Regions from separate parts of the Modestobacter lapidis genome, predicted to be linked through region 2. Evidence: riboswitches for the same ligand, from Rfam matches in the RefSeq annotation. Region 2 holds a riboswitch; each other region holds the start of a gene.
The links. A riboswitch is a leader RNA that binds a small molecule or an ion and turns the genes downstream of it on or off. The one in region 2 is predicted to bind cyclic di-AMP.
Positions count from the first base shown of each region.

Region 1: linked by a shared signal. The riboswitch ahead of ACYVG5_RS20870 (LysM peptidoglycan-binding domain-containing protein) and the one ahead of ACYVG5_RS08075 (C40 family peptidase) in region 2 are both predicted to bind cyclic di-AMP.
Region 3: linked by a shared signal. The riboswitch ahead of ACYVG5_RS03205 (LysM peptidoglycan-binding domain-containing protein) and the one ahead of ACYVG5_RS08075 (C40 family peptidase) in region 2 are both predicted to bind cyclic di-AMP.

Region 1 covers NZ_BAAGVS010000035.1:17,004-24,780, forward strand. Annotated here, with positions in the region: gene ACYVG5_RS20835 (sensor histidine kinase) at 1-346, opposite strand, end outside; gene ACYVG5_RS20840 (ABC transporter ATP-binding protein) at 392-1,324, shown strand; gene ACYVG5_RS20845 (hypothetical protein) at 1,321-2,091, shown strand; gene ACYVG5_RS20850 (TIGR02611 family protein) at 2,091-2,516, shown strand; gene ACYVG5_RS20855 (hypothetical protein) at 2,717-2,920, shown strand; gene ACYVG5_RS20860 (YczE/YyaS/YitT family protein) at 3,000-3,659, opposite strand; gene ACYVG5_RS20865 (alpha/beta hydrolase) at 3,993-5,012, shown strand; gene ACYVG5_RS20870 (LysM peptidoglycan-binding domain-containing protein) at 5,681-6,442, opposite strand; cyclic di-AMP (ydaO/yuaA leader) riboswitch at 6,445-6,589, opposite strand; gene ACYVG5_RS20875 (hypothetical protein) at 7,194-7,325, shown strand.
Region 2 covers NZ_BAAGVS010000004.1:228,643-236,419, reverse strand. Annotated here, with positions in the region: gene ACYVG5_RS08100 (ArsA family ATPase) at 1-206, opposite strand, end outside; gene ACYVG5_RS08095 (SRPBCC family protein) at 209-640, opposite strand; gene ACYVG5_RS08090 (AMP-dependent synthetase/ligase) at 817-2,610, shown strand; gene ACYVG5_RS08085 (glycosyltransferase family 4 protein) at 2,621-3,742, opposite strand; gene ACYVG5_RS08080 (M48 family metallopeptidase) at 3,739-5,004, opposite strand; gene ACYVG5_RS08075 (C40 family peptidase) at 5,053-6,192, opposite strand; cyclic di-AMP (ydaO/yuaA leader) riboswitch at 6,208-6,401, opposite strand; gene ACYVG5_RS08070 (hypothetical protein) at 6,536-6,928, opposite strand; gene ACYVG5_RS08065 (DEDD exonuclease domain-containing protein) at 7,109-7,777, shown strand, end outside.
Region 3 covers NZ_BAAGVS010000002.1:106,444-114,220, forward strand. Annotated here, with positions in the region: gene ACYVG5_RS03195 (dihydrofolate reductase family protein) at 1-126, opposite strand, end outside; gene treZ (malto-oligosyltrehalose trehalohydrolase) at 129-1,895, opposite strand; gene ACYVG5_RS03205 (LysM peptidoglycan-binding domain-containing protein) at 2,039-2,623, opposite strand; cyclic di-AMP (ydaO/yuaA leader) riboswitch at 2,627-2,790, opposite strand; gene treY (malto-oligosyltrehalose synthase) at 3,044-5,401, opposite strand; gene glgX (glycogen debranching protein GlgX) at 5,386-7,497, opposite strand; gene uvrB (excinuclease ABC subunit UvrB) at 7,701-7,777, shown strand, end outside.

The DNA of each region.
Region 1 (7,777 bases), on a different contig from region 2:
GCAGCAGCAGGAGCAGCAGCAGCCCGACGCCCTGCACCACGAGGACGACCGACCCGACGAGCGCGGCGAACAGCGCCGCGTACGTGAGTGCGAGGGGCAGGCTCAGCAGGAGGTAGAGGGCGCGCCCGGGCCAGCCGGGACGCGCGGCGGCGAGCACGGCCCGCAGCCTGCCGCGACCACCGGGTGCCCGGAACTGCTGGAACGGGTCCACGTTCCGATCGTGGCCGACCGGCCGGCCCAGCGACTCCCCCACGGGAGCGCCGGGCGGCTCCCCCGCACGGGGGACCCGGATCGGCGCCCCGGGGTGAGGCGCGCCGCCCCACGGGACCGCCACGCTGCTGATCATGGCCACTCCTCCTGCCGCGGGCGCACCGCGGCGCCGTCCGCGCCCATGGTCCAGGTCCAGGGGCTCACGAAGCAGTACGGCAGCGTGCTCGCCGTCGACGACGTGACCTTCGACGTCGAGCCCGGCAAGGTGACCGGCTTCCTGGGGCCCAACGGCGCCGGCAAGTCGACGACCATGCGCATGATCCTGGGGCTCGACCGCCCGACGCGGGGGCGTGCGCTCATCGGCGGCCGCCGGCTCGCCGAGCTGGGCGAACCGCTCCGCGAGGTCGGGGCCCTCCTCGACGCGAGCGCCGTCCAGCCGGGCCGCACCGGGCGGGACCACCTGCGGGTCGCTGCCCGGAGCAACGGCATCGCGCCCGGCCGCGTCGACGAGGTCATCGCCGAGGTGGGTCTCGGTCCGGCGGCCCGCCGGCGGATCCGGGGGTACTCCCTGGGCATGCGGCAGCGGCTGGGCATCGCCGCCGCCCTCCTCGGCGATCCCGCCGTCCTGCTGTTCGACGAGCCGATGAACGGCCTGGACCTGGACGGCGTCCGTTGGATCCGCCGGCTCGTGCGGGAGCTGGCCGACGAGGGCCGGACCGTGCTGCTGTCCAGCCACCTGATGAGCGAGATGCAGCAGACGGCCGACCACCTGGTCATCATCGGCCGGGGCCGGCTGATCGCCGACGCGTCGATCGAGCAGGTGCTGCACGGCGAGGGCGCCAGGCAGGTGCGGGTGCGGACACCGGCCGTCGACCGGCTGGAACGGGCGCTCGCCCGGCACGGCCTCCAGGCCCGCCGGCTGGACGACCGCGAGCTGCTGGTCGAGGGGGTTCCGGCGGGGACGGTGGGCGACGTGGCGCTGGCGGCCGGCGTCGCCGTGCACCGGCTCGCCGAGGAGAGCAGCTCCCTGGAGCAGGCCTACCTCGCGCTGACCGGGGCCAGCGTCGAGTACGGCACCGCGGACGCCGCCCTCACCGGGCAGGTGCTGCCGTGAGCGTCACCCGGACCGGCGAGCCGGGCATGGCCGGCCTCCTCGCCCGTGCCGCCGCGGCCGAGTGGACCCGGATGTGGACGGTGCGGACGACGTGGTGGTGCCTGCTGGCCGCCGCGGTCACGGTCGTGGGCCTCGGCCTCACCTTCGGGATCGACGTCGGCGGGGACCCGGGCGGCGCGCCACCGGCGCAGCTGGCCGGGGAGATCGCCGTCCTCCCCGGGCAGTTCGCCCTCCTGGTCCTGGTGCTGCTCGCGGTGACGCCCGAGTACGCCACCGGGGCGATCGGGACGACGCTGCAGTGGACGCCGCGCCGCGGCGTGCTGCTGGCCGCCCGGGTCGGGATGCCGGTCGCCGTCGCGACGGCCGCTGGGGTGCTGCTCGCCCTCGCCGCGGACCTCGCCGCCTGGGCGGCCCAGCCGCGCATGGAGCTGTCGTTCCCGGCCCTCGCCGGCAGCCTCGGCTCGATCGCGATCGTGCTGCTCGCGGGCGGCCTGCTCGCGGTCGGGGCCGGCCTGCTGCTGCGGAGCACGGCCGGGGCGCTGGCCGCCGTCTTCCTCGTCCAGCTGGTGCTGCCGTTCCTGCTGCCGGCGTTCGGCGTGGGGTGGATGAGCGCTCTCAGCCTTCTCCTGCCCGGCTCGGCCGCGACGTTCCTGCTCCTGGGCGAGCCGGACATGACGACGGCGTCCGCGGCGGCCGTGCTGGCCGTCTGGTCCGGGGGCGCGCTCGCGGCGGGGGCGTGGTCGCTCCTCCGCCGGGACGCCGCCTGATGGCGCAGCACCGGGCCACCCTCGACGCCGGCCCGCGCGGGCGGGTGGTCCCGATCGGATGGCGGCGGCGGCTGGCGGGCCGCCCGCTCGTCGAGCAGGCGTACCGGGCCTGCGTCGGTGTGGTCGGTGGCCTGGTCGTCGCCGCCGGCCTGGTCCTGGTCCCGCTGCCCGGGCCCGGCTGGCTGACGGTCATCGCCGGCCTGGTCGTGCTGGCCTCGGAGTTCGCCTGGGCCGAACGGCTGCTCGGGTTCGCCAGGCGGCACGTCCAGCGGTGGACCGGGTGGTTGGGGACCCAGGCACCATCGACCCGCCTGCTGGTCGCGGTCGGGACCGCGGTGTTCGTCTACGGCGTCGTCGTGATCGGCCTGCGGATCGCGGGCGCGCCGGAGTGGGTGCCCGGCTGGGTGCCGCTCTGGCGGTCATGACGTCAGGGCGGTGCTCTACCCGGCACTCCGCGTCCGGGGATGCCGCGGGGCCTGGCGGACGGCGACCTTCAGGTGCGAGCTCACGATGCCGATGTACGTGAGGCACGAGCCGTGCCCCGGCGACCGGAGTAACACTGGACCTGCCGACGTGCGGGGGCCGCGTCGAGTTGCATCACCGATCGCACGACCGAGGAGGAGCGATGCACTACCTGCGCCGCATGCAGGCGGAGCGACCCGTGCTGTTCTGGCTGACGATCCTGTTGGCCTTCTGGCTCGGCTTCCAGCTCGTGCTCTTCGTGGCCGCGCTCCTGCTGGGGCCGTTCGGGCTGCCGTCGTGGGCGCCCTTGGTCGCCGTCCTGGTTGCCCTCGTCGTCATCGCTCGCCGACAGCAGCGGTCCGGGTAAGCCAGGCTGCTGCCCGCCGACGGCAACGCAGTGCTAGCACCGGGCAGCTCGGCCCGTGTCTCACCTGGGACGCGGGCCGCTACTCATCCCGGGCCATCTCGCCCGTGCGGGCCATCGCGACCGACTGCGGCTGAACCGTTCTGCGCCAGGGCTTCGGCCGGGCACCCTCGGGACGCGGTGGAACGCCGACCGGCCCGGTCGGCGGCGTCCGGCGCCGCGCGGGCGGATCCTGGCCCAGCAGCCGGAACGACAGTTGCACGGCCGGCCCCGTCGCGAGCGCCAGCAGGACGGTTCCGAGCCCGAGTGCTCCACCGAGCAGCCACCCCGCCACGAGCACCGTGACCTCGATCGCGACACGCGCGGTGCCGATCGACAGGCCGTGATGGTGGCAGGCGACCATCAGGCTGTCCCGCGGCCCGGCTCCGAACCGGGCGCCGATGTACAGCGCGCTCCCGAAGCCGAGCAGCACCACCGCAGCGACGAGCACCAGGACCCGCACCCACGTGTCGGCCGCCGGGAGGTCGTCGAGCCAGGAGGTCTCCAGCAGCCGGTCCAGGACCCAGCCCACCGCGACGACGTTGAACAGGGTGCCCAGGCCCGGACGCTGGCCGAGTACCCAGGACAGCCCCAGGACGATGAGCCCCACCACCATGACGACGACCCCGAAGGAGAGCCCGAGGCTCTGGCTCAGGCCCGAGTGCAGCATGTCCCAGGGGGAGAGCCCCAACTCCACCTGCACGGACAACCACACGGCCAGCGCACACAACGCCAGGCCACCGAGGAACCTCAGCAGTCGTCCGGGAGAAGGCGTCCAGCGGAACGAGCGGGTTCGGGAGGGCGTGATGCTGGACGTGGCGGGGCTCCTCGGCTGCAGTCGGTCCGCCCAGCATGCCTGCTCGCCGCCGACCGGCCTCAACTGCCAGGGTGCGCAAGGCAGCCGGGGGCAGTCCCCCTCGCCCGCGTATTGCCAGCCAACCAGCCACGGAACCTTTCCCGGTTCGCCGGCGCCACCCACCGACGGTACGGTCTCGGACCACCGCGTCGACGTGATCTAAGACATACGGAGGGACCCATGAGAAGCGGACCCACTCCAAAAAGGCTGCTCACTATCCTCACTGCGCTGATGCTCCTAGCCGGCACAAACGCGCTGACGGCAGCGGCCAGTCCGCGCAACGACGACTCGAGCGGCGACGCCGGAGCGACATACTCCAACCCGACCGGGCTCGACACCATCGAATGGCTCCCGAACAGGCCAGCGGATTACCGAATCCTCTACGGGGACAGCCCGCTCACGTTCGGCGACCTACGGCTCCCCGAGCGCGCTCCGGGACGTGACGGCTATCCGGTCGTGGTTTTCATGCACGGAGGCCAATGGGAATCGAGCTGGAGCCTTTCCTACACCGATCAGCTCGTGGAAGCGCTGACTAGAGCGGGGGTCGCAACGTGGAGCTTGGAGTACAGCCGCCGCAACAACCCCGGCGGGGGCTGGCCGGGAACCTTCCTCGATGTCGCAAACGGCACGGACTACCTGCGCGAACTCGACAAGAAGTTCCCGCTCGACCTCGACCGGACCGTGGCCATGGGCCATTCCTCGGGCGGTACGCTCGCACTATGGCTGGCCGGACGCGACCAGCTGCCAGCGGATAGCGAGCTCTACATGTCGAATCCGCTTCCCATCCACAGCGTGGTGGACCTAGCGGGTGTGCTCGACTTCGACCTTGCATTGCAGGCCGGGCGTGACGATGTCCTGCAGCTCCTTGGCGTCGAGACGGCCGAGCAAGCGGCCGAACGATTCGACGACGCGTCTCCTCGGCACCTCCTGCCTCTCGGCGTCCCACAGCATCTGATCATCGGCACGCTTGACGCCGACTGGCGAAACGACATTCACCGCCGCTACACCGAGGCTGCGCGCGCCGCCGGAGACGATGTAGAGCTGACGGTGCTGGAGGGCGCCAATCACTTCGACGTCGTAGACGTGTGCGGACCGGCTTGGGCCGTGGTCGTGAACGCGGTGTTCTCGCACCTCGATGAGGAGCCAAGCCCCGGCGCCTTCAAGTGGCCCAGCCGCCACGTCTGCCAATCGCGAGGGTAAGCCGACCCGCGACATGCGGGGCTCCGGGTCGTTCCACGCTTGATCAAGAGCGCGCGCATCCCAGAGCCCCGCGTGTCCGGGCGGGTGTCGTCGTGGTGAAGTGATCGCACTGAGGCACTCGCCGTCGAGGTCATCGACGACGCCGTCTGCTCCGCGGTCAACTCAGCGACTCGAACGCTTTGTGATGGGTGACCAGCTCGGCGAGCTGAACTCAGCCATCAGCGGGGACTCCTCGATGGCCACCAGCGGGGACTTTGACACGGCCACGGACAGCCGGTTATAGGTGCACAAGTGCCTGAGGGGCATCCCCAAGACGGTCAGTGGCTGCCGGTCCCGCTCGGTTGCCTGCCATCGACGGCCGGCGAGCTCGTGGAACATCGCGGCCACGTGGGGACTGGCGGATGCCCATGACGAGGGCGGCTCCGGCGTCGGCTCACGCCGTCGAGTTGTTCGCGGGGGAGCAGGCGCCGTGCACGTCGAGCGCGCGCCGCAGGCGCGGCGATCGCCTCGATGCCTCGCCCGGTAGCCGAGACGGGGAGCGACCCCCTACCCCGACAGGGGTAGGGGGTCGCTCCCCGTACGAGTCCCGACTCGAGCCCGCACTGCCCGCCGAGGGCCAACCGTCAGGTGTTCACCGCCTGGTCTGGCTGGCGGCTGCCACCTGTGGCTCAGCCCGCCCGGTGGTTCACGTGGACGTGGTCCATGTGGTTCGCCGTGCCGGTCCCACGGTTCTCCATCTGCTTCCAGGAGCCGGTCGGCGAGGAGAGCATGCGCTGCTGCCAGATGATGTAGTCCACGCCGAGCTCGTCCCAGTGGGCGATGTGGTGCTGAGCGACCGCGTCGCCGAGGGCGGCGTTGACGCCGACCATGTAGTCCAGCGCCAGCCCGGACGGGTGACCGCCCGGATCGGCCGCGCTGACGCGTGTGCCGCCGATGGTCCCGAGGCCGGGGACGCTGCTGACGACCGCGTCGGCGGCGGCCTGCACGTGCGGCCGAACGTTCCCGGCGCTGTTGGAGATGCGCGCGACGGCCGTGGTCACCGCGGCGACGGGGAGTGCCGGGGCTGGCGCGGCCTGCGCGGCACCGGAGGTCGTAAGGATCTGCCCCGGCGTGATGAGACCGGGGTTGCCGCCGATGACGCCGACGTTGCGCTGATACAGCTCCTGCCACGATTGGCCGTGGACGGCGGCGATCGTCGCCACCGTGTCGCCGGGTCGGACCGCGTAGTGGCCGCCCAGGACGGCGTGGCCGGACGGTGCCTCGGCGGCGACCGCGGTGGCCGGGGAGGTGTCGGCTCCGTCGTGGGCGGAGGTGGCCTGCGCAGGGGAGGTCAGGACGCCGAGTCCGACGACTGCGGCGCCGGCCGCGACGGGGACCCCGGCGAGGACGTGCTTGGTGCGGACATAGCGCGGTGCGCGGTGCTTGGACATGGTGATTCTCCGATCACCGCCGGCGAGGTGAGCTGTCGGGTTCGGGCGATCGGTGCCCGGCCGCGGTGCGCGGCTTCACCCCGAGGCGCGTGACGCGCCGTGAACGTGGGTCCCCCACCCCTGCCCTGAGTTCTCCGGATGACGGCCGGTGGGCAGAGTTGGGCGGACCGACGCCATGCCCTCATGATTGAGCGCAGCCAAAAAGTTACGTGCCGATATGTGCATTGTCGCCGTAACGTAGGTCACACGACAGGTTGTACGGATTACCGTGGGCTTCACCGTCCAGCGGAATTGGCATGCGCGGTCACCAGCCCGACGTTCCTCGACCGAGGGGCGGTATCGAAGTTGGATGCCATACCGCTCGCGGCGCCGGGGATCCGGCGGGAACGATTACCGATCTGGATCTGCCGGGCGAGCGGTGACCGCGCTGATGCGCGCCGTGGTCACCAACATCGACGACCCGGCGGTGCCTGCCCGGCTGGATCTGGTTGTGATCCCCGGGGCGAGATATCGAGCTGTACGAGTGTCCGAGCAGGACTTGAACCTTGAGGAAAGGCATGGCGCCGCTTCGCGTCTGTTGTCCTCGGCTCGTGACCGGGACGAATGCCCTGACCGCGCGTCGCCTGTCGCATGAGCTTGACGCGCCTGAACGCGGGTCACCGGTACAGCAACGCGGTCCGCGCGGCAGCAGAAGGCTGCGTTGGCCCGCCCGAGGGACCATGGGCTGCCGTTCTCCACCTGGAGTCTATCGATGCTGGCTGACTTCCTGGTCGCTGAGGGGATGGTCGACGACATCTCCCCCGAGGGCCTGCGGACGCTGCTGCGCGAGGAGGGCGTCTCCTTTCCGAGCCGTCAAGACCTGGAAGACCAGCACCGACCCTGACTACGCCATCCTGCGCCGGAGACTCTCTACGGCCGGCGGAAGATGACCGCCTGGCTCAATCGGGCCATGGCCGCCGAGCGACGGCCGCCGGTGCCATCCTCCGGGCCGCCGACGGCCCCTTCCGCGCCTTCGTCGGGCTGTGCGCGTTCGCCGGCCTCCGGCTCGGCGAGGCAGCCGCGATCAGGGTCGGCGACGTGGTTCCTTCGCCGCACCCTCACCGTCGCCCGGCAGGTGCAGCGGGCACCCGGCGGCTCGATCGACGTTCGCAGACCCAAGTACGGCAGCGAGCGGCAGGCCTACCTGGCCCCGTCACTGGTCGATCTGCTCGCGCAACACGTCGCCGCCCACTACCCGACGGGCAACTGGATCCTCACCGGAGAAACGGATGATCCACCGCACCAGAACACCGTCGGCTATCGCTGGCGCACGACCTTGAAGGCGGCCGCGCTCGA
Region 2 (7,777 bases):
TCGGCGTGCCGTCCCCACACGTCCTCGAGCGCACGCTGCGGCTCGACGACCTCCACCCGGACCGCGGCGTCGAGCCCGGCGACGGCCGGCCCGCGGGCGGTGAGCAGGACGCAGCGCGCCCCGGAGGCGGCCACCTGCAGCGCGGTCGCCGCGGCCACCGTGGACGAGCCGGCGCCCCCCGGCCCGGTGACGAGGAGGATCTGCACGATCAGCCCTCGACGCGCTTCTTGAGCTCCTTGAGCGCGGTGTCGAGGATGACCTTCTCCGCCCGGCGCTTGATCAGCCCCAGCATCGGGATGGCCAGGTCGATGGTGATGGCGTAGGTGACCTCGGTGGCGCCGCCGACGTCGCGCAGGACGTAGGAGCCCTCCTGCGACTTCTGCATCTGGCCCTGCACGAGGGTCCAGCTCACCCGGGAGTCGCCGTCCCAGGTGTACTCGAGGACGTAGTCGTCCTTGATCGCGGCCTGCTCGATGACGAAGTGCACGCGGCGGGCGCGCCCGCCGGGCCCGGTCTCGACGACCTCGACGGTCCGGGCCGCGGCGACCCACTGCGGATAGGCCGGGAAGTCGGCGATCACGGCCATCACGTCGGCCGCAGGAGCGTCGATCACGATCGACTGGGTGGACTGGTCGGCCATGGGCGGGAGGGTAGTCGCTGGGCCCGGCGCGCCCGGTGCCCTGCGGAACCGGCTGCCCCTCGCGGGGGGAGTTCGCCTCCTGTCGGGGGCCCGCCGGGCTAGATTCGGTGCTGGACCCCGCGCCCGGGTCTGCGGGGCGACGGCGCTCCGGACCGGGCAGGACAGAGAGGACCGGCGTGCGCGAGCTGAGCGTTCCCCCCACCGCCACCGTAGGACCCGACGAGGCCCTGACGGACATGGTCACCCGCAACGCGACGGAGCACCCCGGCGACGTCGGGCTGCGCGTGCAGCGCGGCGGCCGCTGGACCGACGTCACCCACGCCGCGTTCGCCGCGCAGGTCGCCGGGGCGGCCAAGGGCCTGATCGCCGGTGGCGTCCAGGCCGGCGACCGCGTCGCCCTGCTGGCCAATACCCGCTACGAGTGGACCGTCCTGGACTACGCGATCTGGACCGCCGGCGCCGTCGTCGTGCCCATCTACGAGACGTCCAGCGCCGATCAGATCGCCTGGATCCTCGCCGACTCCGGCGCGCGCGCCATCGTGGTGGAGCGCCCCGAGCACGCGGCGTCCGTCGACTCCGTCCGTGACCAAGCCCCTGACCTGGCGTCGGTCTGGACGATCGAGGACGGGGCCCTGGAGCAGCTCACCACCGCCGGGGCCGACGTCCCCGACAGCGAGCTGACCGCCCGCCGCGCCACCCTGAACGCCGACAGCCTGGCCACGCTGATCTACACCAGCGGCACCACCGGTCGGCCCAAGGGCTGCGAGCTGACCCACGCCAACTTCCTGCTCGAGATCCGCAACGGGATGAGCCTGCTCACCCGGTTCATGAACCCCGACGGCTCGCTGCTGCTGTTCATCCCGCTGGCGCACGTGCTGGCCCGGGTGCTGCAGGTGGGGGCGATCTACACCCGCACCGTCATCGGCCACACCGCCGACGTGAAGGACCTGGTCGCCGACCTCGGCCGGTTCCAGCCCACGTTCGTACTGGCCGTCCCGCGGGTGTTCGAGAAGGTCTACAACGGCGCCAAGGCCAAGGCGGAGGCCGACGGCAAGGGCAAGATCTTCGACCGGGCCGCCCAGGTGGCCATCGACTGGTCCCGCGCGCAGGACACCGGCGGCCCGGGGATCGCGCTGCGCCTGCAGCACGCCCTGTTCGACAAGCTGGTCTACGGCAAGCTACGGGCCGCCCTCGGCGGGCGCTGCGGTGGCGCCATCTCCGGTGGCGCCCCGCTGGGCGAGCGGCTGGGCCACTTCTTCCGCGGCCTGGGCGTGACGATCTTCGAGGGCTACGGCCTCACCGAGACCACCGCCGCGGCCGCGGTCAACCACGACGCCGCGCTGCGCATCGGCACCGTCGGCCGTCCACTGCCCGGGGTGGACGCCGCCATCGCCGACGACGGCGAGGTCCTGCTGCGCGGCGGGATCGTGATGCGCGGCTACTGGCGCAACGAGCAGGCCACCCGCGAGGCGATCGACGAGCACGGCTGGTTCCACACCGGCGACCTCGGCGAGCTCGACACCCAGGGCTTCCTGTCGATCACCGGGCGGAAGAAGGAGATCCTGGTGACCGCCGCCGGCAAGAACGTCGCCCCCGCGGTGCTCGAGGATCGGCTGCGCGCGCACAAGCTGGTCAGCCAGTGCATCGTCGTCGGCGACCAGCGGCCGTTCATCGCGGCGCTGGTCACCCTGGACGCCGAGGCCCTCCCCGCCTGGCTGAAGGCCACCGGCAAGAGCGAGTCGCTCACCGCCGCCGGGCTCCGCGACGACCCCGACCTGATCGCCGAGCTCGACGCCGCGGTGGCCGACGCGAACAAGGCCGTCTCGCACGCCGAGGCGATCAAGAAGTTCCGGGTGCTGGCCGACGACTTCACCGAGGAGAACGGCACCCTCACCCCGAGCCTGAAGCTCAAGCGGGCCGTGGTGATGAAGGAGTTCGGCGACGAGGTGGAAGCCCTCTACCAACCGTAGGAGAAGGGCCCTAGGGGTCGAGGAGCCGGTCGAAGGTCGCCGCGACGGTGGCCCACGACCAGCGCTCCTCGACCCACCGGCGGCCGGCCGCACCCATGGCGCGGGCCCGTTGCGGGTCGTCGAGCAGGCCGGTGAGCACCCGGGCCACCGCGGCCGGCGAGCGCGGGTCCACCACGTGCCCGGTCACGCCCTCCTGCACGGTTTCCGGCGCGCCCCCGGAGGTGCCGGCCACCACCGGTTTCCCGCAGGCGGCGGCCTCCAGGAACACCATGCCCAGCCCCTCGACGTCCAGGCCGCCCCGGCGGGTCCGGCAGGGCATCGCGAAGACGTCGCCGGCCGCGTAGTGCGCCGGCAGGTCCGGCGCGGCCACCCCGCCGGTCAGGACGACGGACTCCCCCAGCCCCCGGGCGGCCACCGCCCGGCGCAGCGCGGCCTCCGACGGGCCACCGCCGACCAGCAGCAGCCGCGCCGACGGGTGCCGGTCCACCACCCGCGGCCACGCCTCGACCAGGACGTCCTGCCCCTTGCGCGGCACCAGCCGGGAGACGCAGACGACGACCGGGGCGTCGCCCAGCCCGTAGCGGGCCCGGACGGCGGCGCCGTCGGCGCGCGGCGTGAAGGCCTCGACGTCGACGCCCGGGGACAGCTGGGCCATCGCCACCCGGTCGGCCAGCGCCGGCGCCAGCCGCCCGTGCGTGTACTCGCTGATGTAGGTCAGCACGTCCAGGCCAGCGGCGATGCGGCGCATCATCGACCGAGCTCCCGGCAGCGCCACCCAGCCGGTCTCGTGCCCGTGGGTGGCGCCCACCAGGTGCTCCACGCCGGCCCGCCGCAGAGCCGGGGCGAGCAGGCCCAGCGGGGCGGCGGCGCCGAAGAACGCCGTCCGGCAGCCGTGGTCACCGGCCAGCCGCGCCGCGGTGCGCGCCACGGCCGGCGTCGGCAGCAGCATCCCGGTGGGCGCCCGGACCACCGGGTAGGGCAGCCCCGCGTCGTGCTCGGCCGAGCCGGGGTGGTCGGAGGCGAGGACGACGAGGGACTCCGGCGGCCGGCGGGCGAGCAGCGCGGCGACGAAGGTCTGGATGCCGCCCTGCCGGGGCGGGAAGTCGTTGGTGACGACGAGCGTGCGGTTCACCGGCCGTGGACCCGGGTCCAGTCGGTGGCGAAGGCGACCCGCTGCGCGGTCGTGGGATGGGTCCCGAAGAACCACTGCCATGCCGCCGGCGGGTCGGGATCGGAGAGGTTGGCCACGCCCAGCTCGCGCTGCACCCCCGCGAACCCCGCGGGGTCCCCGGTCAGGTCCAGCGCGTGGAGGTCGGCCCGGGCCTCGACCCGCCGGGAGACGCCGTCCTGCACCGGGGTGGACAGCAACGTCCCCGCGGCGACCAGGAACAGCAGCAGTCCGATGATCCGGGGGTCGCCGGGCCCGTCGGCGCCGGCCCGGCGGAGCAGCGGCGTCCAGCCGAGCAGCCAGCCCAGCAGCGCGACCGCGGCCGCCGACCCGAGCGCGCCGATGAGCGTGCCGGTGAGCACGTCGCGGTTGGCGACGTGACCGAGCTCGTGGGCGACGATCGACTCGATCTGCGCGTCGGGCAGCCGGTCCAGCAGCGTGTCGTAGACGACGATGCGCCGCGAGGAGCCGAAGCCGGAGACGTAGGCGTTCAGCGCGGTGGTGCGCCGGCTGGCGTCGGCCACCAGGACGTCGTCCACCGGGGTGCCGCTGCGCTCGGCGAGGGCGAACAGCTCACTGCGCAGCGCACTGGGCGGCATCGGCTCGAAGCGGTTGAACGCCGGCTCGATCACCAGCGGGTAGAGGAACGACCCGGCCACCACGAGGCCGGCGGTGCCGGCCGCCGCCCAGGCCCACCAGGTCCGCGGAGCCCACCGGGCCAGGGCGACGACGGCCAGCACGACCAGCGCGGTGACACCGGCGGAGATGGCCGTGGACGTGGCGACGTCCCGCACCCACAGGCCCCAGCTGCGGGTGGACAGGCCGTAGCGGTGCCGGACCACCTCGCCGTAGGCCGACAGCGGCAGCGTGGCCAGCCGGCCGATCACCACCAGGGCCACCGTGCCCAGCAGCGCCTGCCAGGCCCAGCCGCCGCCGAGCGGCCGCGCCACCGCCCGGATGACGGCTGCGCCGGCCCGGGTGAGACCGAACACGGCCGAGACCAGCAGGCTGAGCAGCAGCGCGGCCAGGGATGCCGGTCGCCGTGCGGCGGCGAAGGAGTTCGCGCGCTCCATCTCGGCCGGGGAGAAGGTGGCCGACGGGTCGACCGGGGTGCGGCCGCCCGGCGGGGTGGGGATCAGCTCGCCCGGCGTGACCACGACGATCACGGCGAGGACGGCGACCCCCAGGACCAGCGCCACGAGCAGGGCGAGGCGTCGGGCACTCACGCGCAGGAGCTTAGGCCGACCGGCTGGCAGGTCCCTGGGCCCGTGCGGTCAGCCGGCGTAGCGGCGGGCACCGGCGTAGCCGGCCATGTCCACGCTGGTGATCTGCACCGGGACACCGAAGGTGGCGGCGTGCACCATCCGGCCACCACCGATGTACATGCCCACATGGCTCACCGGGCTGCGGAAGAAGACCAGGTCACCGGGCTGCAGGTCGCCGCGGGACACCGCGGTGCCCATCGTGGACTGCGCCTTGCTGGAGTGCGGCAGGCGCACCCCGGCGGCGGCGTAGGCGTACTGGGTCAGACCCGAGCAGTCGAACGCGTCGGGGCCGCCGGCAGCCCAGACGTAGGGATCGCCGAGCTGGGCCAGCGCCGTGTCGACGGCCACCTGCGCGGCCGCGCTGGGCGCCAGCACCGCGCCGGCCGACGGGGCGACGTTCCGCGACGCGCCGGCGCCGGGCGCGGGGAGCGCGGGGCCGGCGTGGGTCCGGTTGACCTGCTCCTGCTGGGCGGCGGTCAGCGCCGCGTACTGGGCCTGGTAATCGGAGATCTGCCCCGTGAGGACGGCCTGCCGGGCGGTGACCGCGTCGAGGGTCTGCTGGGCGGTGGCGGCGGCCGCGTCCGCGGTCGCCTTGGCCTCCTGCGCTGCCGCGGACGCGGCGGCCACCTGGGCGAGGACGTCGTTGGTGTGGCCGGCGATGGCGTCGAGCATGTTCACCTGGGCGAGGAACTCGTCGGCCGAGCCGCTGGTCATCAGGGCGTTGAAGTGGGAGAGGTTCTCCCCGGTGAAGGCGCTGCGCGCCACCTGGCGCATCTGCCCGTCCAGCGCGGCCAACTGGGCCTGGGCCGCGGCGACGGCTTCACCGGCGGTGGCGGCGGCAGCCTGCTGCTCCGTCAACTGCACACGCGCGTCGTTCACCTCTTCGGTGACCGCCTCGAGCTCGTGATCGGCCTGGGCGACCAGCTCCGTGGCCTCCTGCGGCGAGGCGGCCTGGGGCGCCGGTGCGGCGCTCGCGGCACCGGGCAGCACGGTCACGGCGAGGCCGGCGGCCGCGGCCAGCAGGACGGCGGTACCGAGCCGGCCGACCAGCCGGGGTCGGCGGACAGCCGTCGCCGGGGCCGACGGGGTTTCGGGCCGGGTCGCGGACCCGGTGCGGGCAGGACGGACGGACAGGTGAGGGCTCGCCACGGTCGGCGCGGCTCCATTTCCTCCACATCGACCGCCTACCGAGTTAGCTGACGGGTTCGGGCGAGGAAGAAGATCGCCCTATCTCTGCGCGCCGTCGCCGGCGCGTGCGGTCCGGTTGCCCGGCCGCGTGAGAACTCACCCCAGTGCTGCGGTGGGTCCCCGGTTCACCCGGCCAGGGAAGTGGCCGGCTGATTCGGCGGTGTTCGGAACGAGGTCACCCTCTGTGCGGTGACGACCACTCTCCCGAACGAGGGAAACAGTAGGGCCGTGATCAGACCGAGACAAAGCCCTGTCGGACGCCCAGAGCGCGACAGCAGCTGACGAATCACAGTGCTGGAATTCGTCAACTCACGTGGCGGTCGCCGTCCGCCTGACGCGGGGGAGCCGGCAGCGACGCATCCTGATGACGCAACGGCGGAACCAGTCCGAAGTCTGCCAAGGCCCGGACGGCCCTCCGCTCGACATCGTCGAGCTCGACTACCGGCCGGGCGGCCACCCCGTCACTGTCAAGGTGCGGCACATCACAGAACGCAACCTCCTGCCCGGGCGCGTCCGGCGCGTCGGCACGGACGGTTGCCGGCTGCACCTCGCCGGTGGCTGAGCGGACGCGCCGGGTGAGGGGCACGACCGTCGGTCCGGTCTCCTGCCAGCCCGGTGGGGCGCCGAGCAGGACCGTGACGACGCAATCGGCGCAGCCGTCCCCGCGGACGGTGCAGGTGTCGCAATCGATGAGCACGCCGGCTCTCCTCTCTCCTGTGGTCCAACGCCTGCGGACCGTAGGAGGGGCCACCGACAGTTCCGTCCCCCGTGGCCGCGGAGGATCCCGGCAGGGCCCCCGGGTCGGCGGCGGTCGGGCCCGACCCGGGGCGGCGTGGCCTCCCCGGGACTGTCGGAGGTCCGACCTAGCGTCCGACCCGTGCCACCCCCTCCCCTCCCGCCGTCCGCGCCGATGCCTTCCGCGGGGTTCCCCGCGCTGCCGCCCGGCACCGCCTCCCCCGGCGCGCTGGTGCGGTTCGAGCAGGCCACGATCGACGACCTGGGCACCCCGCTGGCCGACATCACGTTCGTGGTGGTCGACCTGGAGACCACCGGCGGCTCCCCCAAGGACAGCGCGATCACCGAGATCGGTGCGGTCAAGGTCCGGGCCGGTGAGGTGCTCGGCGAGTTCCAGACCCTCGTCGACCCCGGCCAGGAGATCCCGCCCTACATCAGCGTGCTGACCGGCATCACCTCGATGATGGTCGCGGCCGCCCCCCGGATCGACTCGGTGCTGCCGGCCTTCCTCGAGTTCGCCCGCGGCGCGGTGCTGGTGGCCCACAACGCGCCGTTCGACCTCGGCTTCCTCAGGGCGGCGTGCGAGGCCTCGGGGGTCGCCTGGCCGGCGTTCGCCGCGGTCGACACCGCCGTCCTGGCCCGCCGGCTGCTCACCCGGGACGAGGTGCCCAACTGCAAGCTCGGCACCCTCGCCCCCTTCTTCTCCACCACCACCCAGCCCTGCCACCGCGCACTGGACGACGCCCGCGCCACCGTCGACGTCCTCCACGGCCTGTTCGAGCGCCTCGGCCCGCTCGGAGTGACCTCGCTG
Region 3 (7,777 bases), on a different contig from region 2:
CACGCTGATGGCGCCATCCAGGGCCGCGACGAAGTTGACCCGCACGTGCCGGCCGCCCGGCAGCCGGTACGCCTCGGCCAGCCCGCGCTCGTCGACCGGCCCGGGCGAGGGCAGCAGCCGCTGCACCGTCAGCGGGTGGTCAGCACGGCGGCGCTCTCCGCCGGCAGCGTCACGGTGTCGTCGTCCAGCACCGGCAGCTCCGCGGTGGCGAACAGCACCCCGGTCGCCGGGACGTCGAGGTCGATCTCGCGCGGCTGGTCGGACAGGTTCGCGACCACCCGCAGCGAGCCGCGGTACACGACCAGCCAGCGGTCCGCGTCGTCCCAGTGCACCTGCACGGCCGACAGGTCGGGGTCGACGAGGTCGGGGTGCGCCGCGCGCAGCGCGAGCAGCGCCTTGTGCACCTCGAAGAGCTCCGCGTGCGGCGCCCGGCCCAGCTCGGACCAGTCCAGCTTGGAGCGGGTGAACGTCTCCGGGTCCTGCGGATCCGGGACGACGGCGGCGTCCCAGCCGTGCGCGGCGAACTCGCCGATCCGGCCCTCGGCGGTGGCCCGGCCCAGCTCGGGCTCGGGGTGGCTGGTGAAGAACTGCCACGGCGTGCTCGCGCCCCACTCCTCGCCCATGAACAGCATCGGGGTGAAGGGGCTGGTCAGCACCAGGGTGGCGCCGGCCGCGAGCAGGCCGGGGGAGAGCGAGGCGGAGATCCGGTCGCCGACGGCGCGGTTGCCGATCTGGTCGTGGTCCTGCAGGTAGCCGACGAACTTCCAGCCGGGCAGGCTCGCGGTGTCGACCGGGCGGCCGTGGTGCCGGCGGCGGAAGCTCGACCAGTCGCCGGCGTGGAAGAAGGCGCCGGTCAGCGTCCTGGCGACCGCGCCGATGCCGGCCGCGGCGAAGTCGGCGTAGTAGCCCTGTTCCTCACCGGTCAGCGTGGCGTGCAGCGCGTGGTGGAAGTCGTCGCTCCACTGCGCGTCCAGGCCGGTGCCGCCCGCCACCCGGGGGGTGACCATCCGCGGATCGTTGAGGTCGCTCTCGGCGATGAGCGTCAACGGCCGGCCCTCGGCGACCGACAGCCGGTCGACCTCGGTGGCCATCTCCTCGAGCAGGTGGGTGGCGCGCTCGTCGACCAGCGCGTGCACCGCGTCCAGCCGGAGCCCGTCGACGTGCATGTCGCGCAGCCACATCAGCACGTTGTCCAGGATGTAGCGGCGCACCTCGTCGGACTCCGGGCCCGACAGGTTGATCGACTTGCCCCAGCTGTTCGCGCCGCCCTCCGCGAAGATCGGGAAGAACTCCGGCAGGTAGTTCCCCGACGGCCCGAGGTGGTTGTAGACGACGTCCTGGATCACGCCCAGACCGCAGCCGTGGCAGGCGTCGACGAAGCGCTGGTAGGCCTCGGGCCCGCCGTAGGTCTCCTGGACGGCGTACCAGGCGACGCCGTCGTAGCCCCAGTTGTGCGTGCCGTTGAACGCGTTGACCGGCAGCAGCTCGACGAAGCCCACGCCCAGCTCGACCAGGTGGCCGAGCCTGCCGATCGCGGCATCGAAGGTGCCCTCGGGGGTGAACGTGCCGACGTGCAGCTCGTAGACGGCGCTCCCGGCCAGCGGACGGCCGGTCCAGCTGGAGTCACCCCACGGGTACGCCGAGGGGTCGAAGCGGCGGGACAGCCCGTGCACGCCCTCGGGCTGGCGGCGCGAGCGCGGGTCGGGGCGCGGTGTCTCGTCGTCGTCGAGCAGGAAGCCGTAGTCGGCCTCCGGGGCCGCATCCACGGTGGCCCGCCACCAGCCGGCGTCGTCGCGCTGCATGTCGGAGATCGTGCCGTCGACGGTGACGCGCACCCGTTCCGGCAGCGGGGCCCAGACGGAGAACTCGGCGGGCGAGGCGGACGGTGCTGCCATGGGAACTCCTGCTCGGATCGCGGCGGTGCGGCTCCGACGGAGCCTGGCCGATCATGCCCGCCACGGGCGGCGCCAACCGTGGGGTGCCCCACGATCGCGCCCCGGAGGCGGCCGGAGGACGACGTCCTCCGGCCGCCCGGGTGTCACAGCGCCAGCTGCTGGCCCACCCGGATCACGTGCGGGTTCGGCACCGTGGCGGAGTTGCGGCCGTGCAGCTCCTGCCAGCTGGTGCCGTGCGCGGCGGCGATCTCCGCCAGCGTGTCACCGGGACGCACCGTGTAGGTGTCGCCCGAGGCCGCGGGCGCGGGCGCGGGCGCCGCAGCAGGCGCCGGTGCCGGTGCCGGGGCGGGGGCAGCGGCCGCCGGGGTCGTGCCGTCGCGCAGTTGCTTGCCGCACGTCGGCCAGGCGCCGACGCCCTGGGTCAGCAGCACCCGCTCGGCGACCTCGACCTGCTGCGCCGGCGTGGCCAGGTCGGCGCGCGGAGCGAACTCGCCGCCGCCGTGGCCCAGCCACGTGGGCGAGCTGAACTGCAGCCCGCCGTAGTAGCCGTTGCCGGTGTTGATCTGCCAGTTGCCGCTGGACTCGCACTGGGCGACGCCGGACCAGTCGTAGTGCGACGCCGAGGCGGGCCCGGCGAGGACGCCGATCCCGAGGGCGGCGGCGCCGACCGCGACCGTTCCGGCGCGGAGTGCGCTGCGGCGGGCGCGGCTCATGGAGAGGTGGGACATGGGTGATCCTCCGATCACCGCCTGCGGGGTTAGCTGTCGGGTTCGGGCGAATCGGTGCCCGGCCGCTCGCACCCCCGGAAGGGCGCGGCACGGCTTCACCCCGAGACACGCGCTGCGCGTCGGAAGTGGGTTCCCCGTCCCCGTCCTGGGTGGGTCGGTGTCAGGCTGCCGGCGGACGGGGCTCGGCGGTCCGGTGCCTCGCGCCCGTCCGGTGTGGCCCAGGCGCTCTCCCACTGTGAACGAAACCGCCCGGTTCCGCTTCGGTCCGGATCGCTCGGTCCGACATCCGCCCAGCTCGGGCTCCGACAGGCCGGGCCGGAGACGCCGCAGCGTCCCCGGCCTGTAACCCTGCGTTAGTGATCGGCCTCCTGCAGGGACCCACCGCGAGCGTGCGAGTGGTGGGGGGCAGGGGGTCCTTCTTTAGTCGCGGGCGAGCAGTGCGACCGGCAGGCGGGTGAGTAGCTCGGAGACCGCGGCGCCGGACGCGTCGGAGACCACCCGGCTGCCGGTGAGCAGGTCCCGCCACGAGCCGGTGGGCAGGTGCAGCGCGGTATCGCCCCAGCCGGTGCCCGCCAGGCGCACCGGCAGCCGGGTCGCGACGGTGACGGCGCCGCCGCGGTCGAAGGCGACGACGGAGTCCGCCGCCGTTCCGGTGGCCTCGACCGGCGTGTAGCCGCCGAAGGCCTCGGGGACGTCGCGGCGGTGCCGCAGCGCCCGCGAGACGACCAGCAGCTTGGCGGCACCGGTGTCGTCCACGGGCGGTATCCAGCCCTCGTCGAGCCGGGCCAGCGACGAGCGCCGCAGGTCGTAGTCGACCGGACGCCGGTTGTCCGGGTCGACCAGCGAGAAGTCCCACAGCTCGGTGCCCTGGTAGACGTCCGGAACGCCGGCGATGGTCAGTTGCAGGAGCTTCTGCGCCAGCGAGTTCGACCAGCCGAACGGTGCGATCCGCGCCACGAACCGGTCGACCTCCGTGGCGGTCGTCGGGTCGTCGAAGGCGGCGTCGACCAGCGCGTGCAGCTGGTCCTCGAACTCCTGCACCGGGTTCGTCCAGGTCGTCGAGGTGCCGGCCTCGCGGGCGGCCTTCTCCACGTAGGCGTGCGCGCGCTCCCGGGACAGCGGCCACGCCCCGACCAGGTTCTGCCACACCAGGTGGGCGAGCGAGCGGTCGGCCAGCGGGTGCCGATCGAGCCAGCCGCGAACCAGCCCGGCCCACTCGGTGGGCAGCTCGGCCAGCACCGCCAGCCGGGCCCGGACGTCCTCGCTGCGTTTGGTGTCGTGGGTGGACAGCGTGGTCATCGACTCCGGCAGCCGCTCGGCGCGCAGCCGCTGGGCGGCGTGGAAGTCGGCCACCGTCGTCCCGAACCGGGCCGGGTCGCCACCCACCTCGTTGAGCGCGACGAACCGCGCCCACCGGTAGTAGGCGCTGTCCTCGACGCCCTTGGCCATCACCGGGCCCGACGTCTGCTCGAACCGGGTGGCCAGCTCGGAGCCGGCGGTACCCAGCAGTGGGTGCAGGGCATCGACCGCGGCGGTGAGCTCGGGACGGCGCTCCCGGACCGCGCGCACCATCTCGTCGAGGTGCTCGCGGCCGTCGGGCAGGTAGCTGCGGTACACCGGGAAGCCGGCCAGCAGCTCGGCGAGGCCCTCGGTGACCAGCTCGGCCGGCACCCCGGGCAGCTCGCCGACGATCCGGGTCAGCCGGGCCACCTCGGAGCCGAGCATGCCGTCGGTGACCTCGCGCTTGCACATCCGCACCAGCTGCGCGTAGTCCACCCGCGTGCCGGCCAGCTCGGTGTCCAGCGCGGTCAGCGCCGGCTCGCCGGCCGGGTCGACCAGTACCCGGTCGACCTCGGCGAGGGCGTCGTAGCCCGTCGTCCCGGCCGTCGCCCAACCGGCGGGCAGCTGCTCGCCGGGCTCGAGGATCTTCTCCACGACCGTCCACCGGTGCCCGGACAGCCGGGCCAACGCGTCCAGGTACGCCCTCGGGTCGGCGAGGCCGTCGGGGTGGTCGATCCGCAGCGCGTCGACGGCCCCGGACTCCACCAGCTGGCCGACCAGCTCGTGGGTGGCGGCGAAGACGGCGGGGTCCTCGGCGCGCAGCCCGGCGAGGGTGTTGATCGCGAAGAACCGGCGGTAGTTCAGCTCCGCGTCGGCCCGGCGCCAGTCGACCAGCTCGTAGTGCTGGCGGTCGTGGACGGCGACCGGGTCGTCGCCGTCCCGGGCGGTGCCCGGTGCGACCGGGAACCGGTTGTCGTAGTAGCGCAGCTCCCACTCGCCGTCGGCCCGGACCAGCTCCAGCGTGGCCAGGTCCTCGGCGGAGCCGAGCACCGGCAGCCGCACCCGGCCGCCCCCGAAGTCCCAGTCGACGTCGAAGGCGTCGGCGTGCGGGCTGTCCCGGCCGAGCTTGAGCAGGTCCCACCACCAGCCCGACTCGTGCGCGTCGGCCACCCCCATGTGGTTGGGCACCAGGTCCAGCACCAGGCCGAGCCCGGCCGCGTGCAGCGCGGCGACGAACCGGTCGAACCCGGCCCGCCCGCCGCGCGGCTCGTCGATGTGCGCGTGGTCGGTGGTGTCGTACCCGTGGGTGCTGCCGGCCGCGGAGCGCAGCAGCGGCGAGGAGTACGCGTGGGTCGCCCCGAGGTCGGCCAGGTAGCCGGCCACCGCGGCGGCGTCGTCCAGGGTGAAGTCCGCGGTCACCTGCAGCCGGTAGGTGCTGGCCGGCACCTCCCGGCGGCCGTCGCCACCGCGGGTGGGGGCGGTCACGCCGACGCGCACAGCACGACCATGGCCCGGGCGGCGAGGGTGATCGTCTCGCCCGCCTTGACCTCGACCGGCTCCACCTCGCCCATCTCCGCGGTGTCCACGACGACGGTCCAGCCCTCGGCGTACTCGGCCGGTGGCACGGTGAACCCGATGTCCTCGTGCCAGGCGTTGAACGCCAGGTAGAAGCAGTCGTCGACGACGGGGTCGCCGCGCTCGTCGGTGGAGCGGATGCCGTGGCCGTTGAGGTAGACGCCGATCGACTTGGCGTACGCGGCGTCCCAGTCCTCCTCGGTCATCAGCTCGCCGGCGTGGGTGAACCAGGCGATGTCGGGAACCGGGTCGCCCTCCTCGCGCCGCACCGGCCGGCCGTGGAAGAACCGGCGTCGCTGGAAGGTGGGGTGCTCGGTGCGCAGCCGGGTGACCAGCTTGGTGAACTCCAGCAGCCCCTCGTCGACGTGCTCCCAGTCGATCCAGGTCAGCTCGGAGTCCTGGCAGTAGCCGTTGTTGTTCCCGCCCTGGCTGCGGCCCAGCTCGTCGCCGTGCAGCAGCATCGGCACGCCCTGCGACAGCATCAGCGTGGTGATGAAGTTGCGCCGCTGCCGGGCGCGGAGCTCGAGGATCTCGACCTCGTCGGTGTCGCCCTCGGCGCCGTGGTTCCAGCTGCGGTTGTGGCTCTCGCCGTCGTTGTTGTCCTCGCCGTTGGCCTCGTTGTGCTTCTCGTTGTAGGAGACGAGGTCGTTGAGCGTGAAGCCGTCGTGCGCGGTGACGAAGTTGATGCTCGCCACCGGGCGCCGGCCGGAGTGCTGGTACAGGTCGGCCGAGCCGGTGAGCCGGCTGGCGAACTCGCCCACGGTGGCGTCCTCGCCGCGCCAGAAGTCGCGCACGGTGTCGCGGTACTTGCCGTTCCACTCCGTCCACAGCGCCGGGAAGTTGCCCACCTGGTAGCCGCCGTCGCCGATGTCCCAGGGCTCGGCGATCAGCTTCACCTGGCTGACGATCGGGTCCTGGTGCACCAGGTCGAAGAACGCGGACAGCCGGTCGACCTCGTGGAACTGGCGGGCCAGGGTCGAGGCGAGGTCGAAGCGGAAGCCGTCGACGTGCATCTCGGTGATCCAGTAGCGGAGCGAGTCCATGATCATCTGCAGCGACTGCGGGGTCCGGACGTTGAGCGAGTTCCCGGTGCCCGTGGTGTCCATGTAGTACTGCTTGTCGTCCTCGACCAGCCGGTAGTAGGCGACGTTGTCGATGCCCTTCAACGACAGCGTCGGGCCCAGATGGTTGCCCTCGGCGGTGTGGTTGTAGACCACGTCGAGGATGACCTCGATGCCCGCCTCGTGGAGGGTGCGGACCATCCCCTTGAACTCGGCGACCTGCATCCCGTTGGTGGTGTTGCTGGCGTACTCGTTGTGCGGGGCGAAGAAACCGATGGTGTTGTAGCCCCAGTAGTTGCGCAGCCCCTTCCGCTCGAGCGCGTCGTCCTGCACGAACTGGTGCACCGGCATGAGCTCGATCGCGGTCACGCCCAGCTCGGTGAGGTGCTCGATGATCGCCGGGTGGGCGAGGGCGGCGTACGTGCCGCGCAGCTCCTCGGGTACCCGGGGATGGGTCATCGTGAGGCCCTTGACGTGCGCCTCGTAGATGACCGTCTTGTGGTACGGGATGCGCGGCGGGCGGTCCACGCCCCAGTCGAAGTACGGGTTGACGACGACCGACTTCGGCATGTGCTTGGCCGAGTCCTGGTCGTTGCGCTTGCCGGTCTTGAAGCTGTAGCCGAAGACGGAGGGATGCCACCGGACGCCGCCGTCGATCGCCTTGGCGTACGGGTCGAGCAGCAGCTTGTGCGGGTTGCACCGCTGGCCCTGGGACGGGTCGTAGGGCCCGTGCACCCGGAAGCCGTAGCGCTGGCCGGGCTGGACGCCGGGCACGAAACCGTGCCACACGTGCGCGTCCATCTCGGGCAGCTTGATGCGCTCTTCCTTGCCCGCGTCGTTGAACAGGCACAGTTCGATCTTCTCGGCCACCTCGCTGTAGATCGCGAAGTTCGTGCCGGTCCCGTCATAGCTCGCGCCGAGGGGGTAGGCGGTACCGGGCCACACGTTGGTGGTCATGGGCGGGTCTTCCTCCTGGATGGTGGCCCCGGGGGTCGGGGCCGGAGCACGCCGCTGTCGCGGCGGCACGGATATCAAGCGTGCGTTGCCCGATCCTGCGGCCAACCACACGTCACGGTGCGGTGACGGGCAGCACGACGCCCCACCGCTCCCGGACGACGCTCGCAACCCGTTCTGTCACACCTCCGTCGTACCGTCGTGCCGTGCCCACCTCCACGGACATCCGGCCCACTCGAGGGCGTTTCCGCGTCGTCAGCGAGTTCCAGCCCGCCGGCGACCA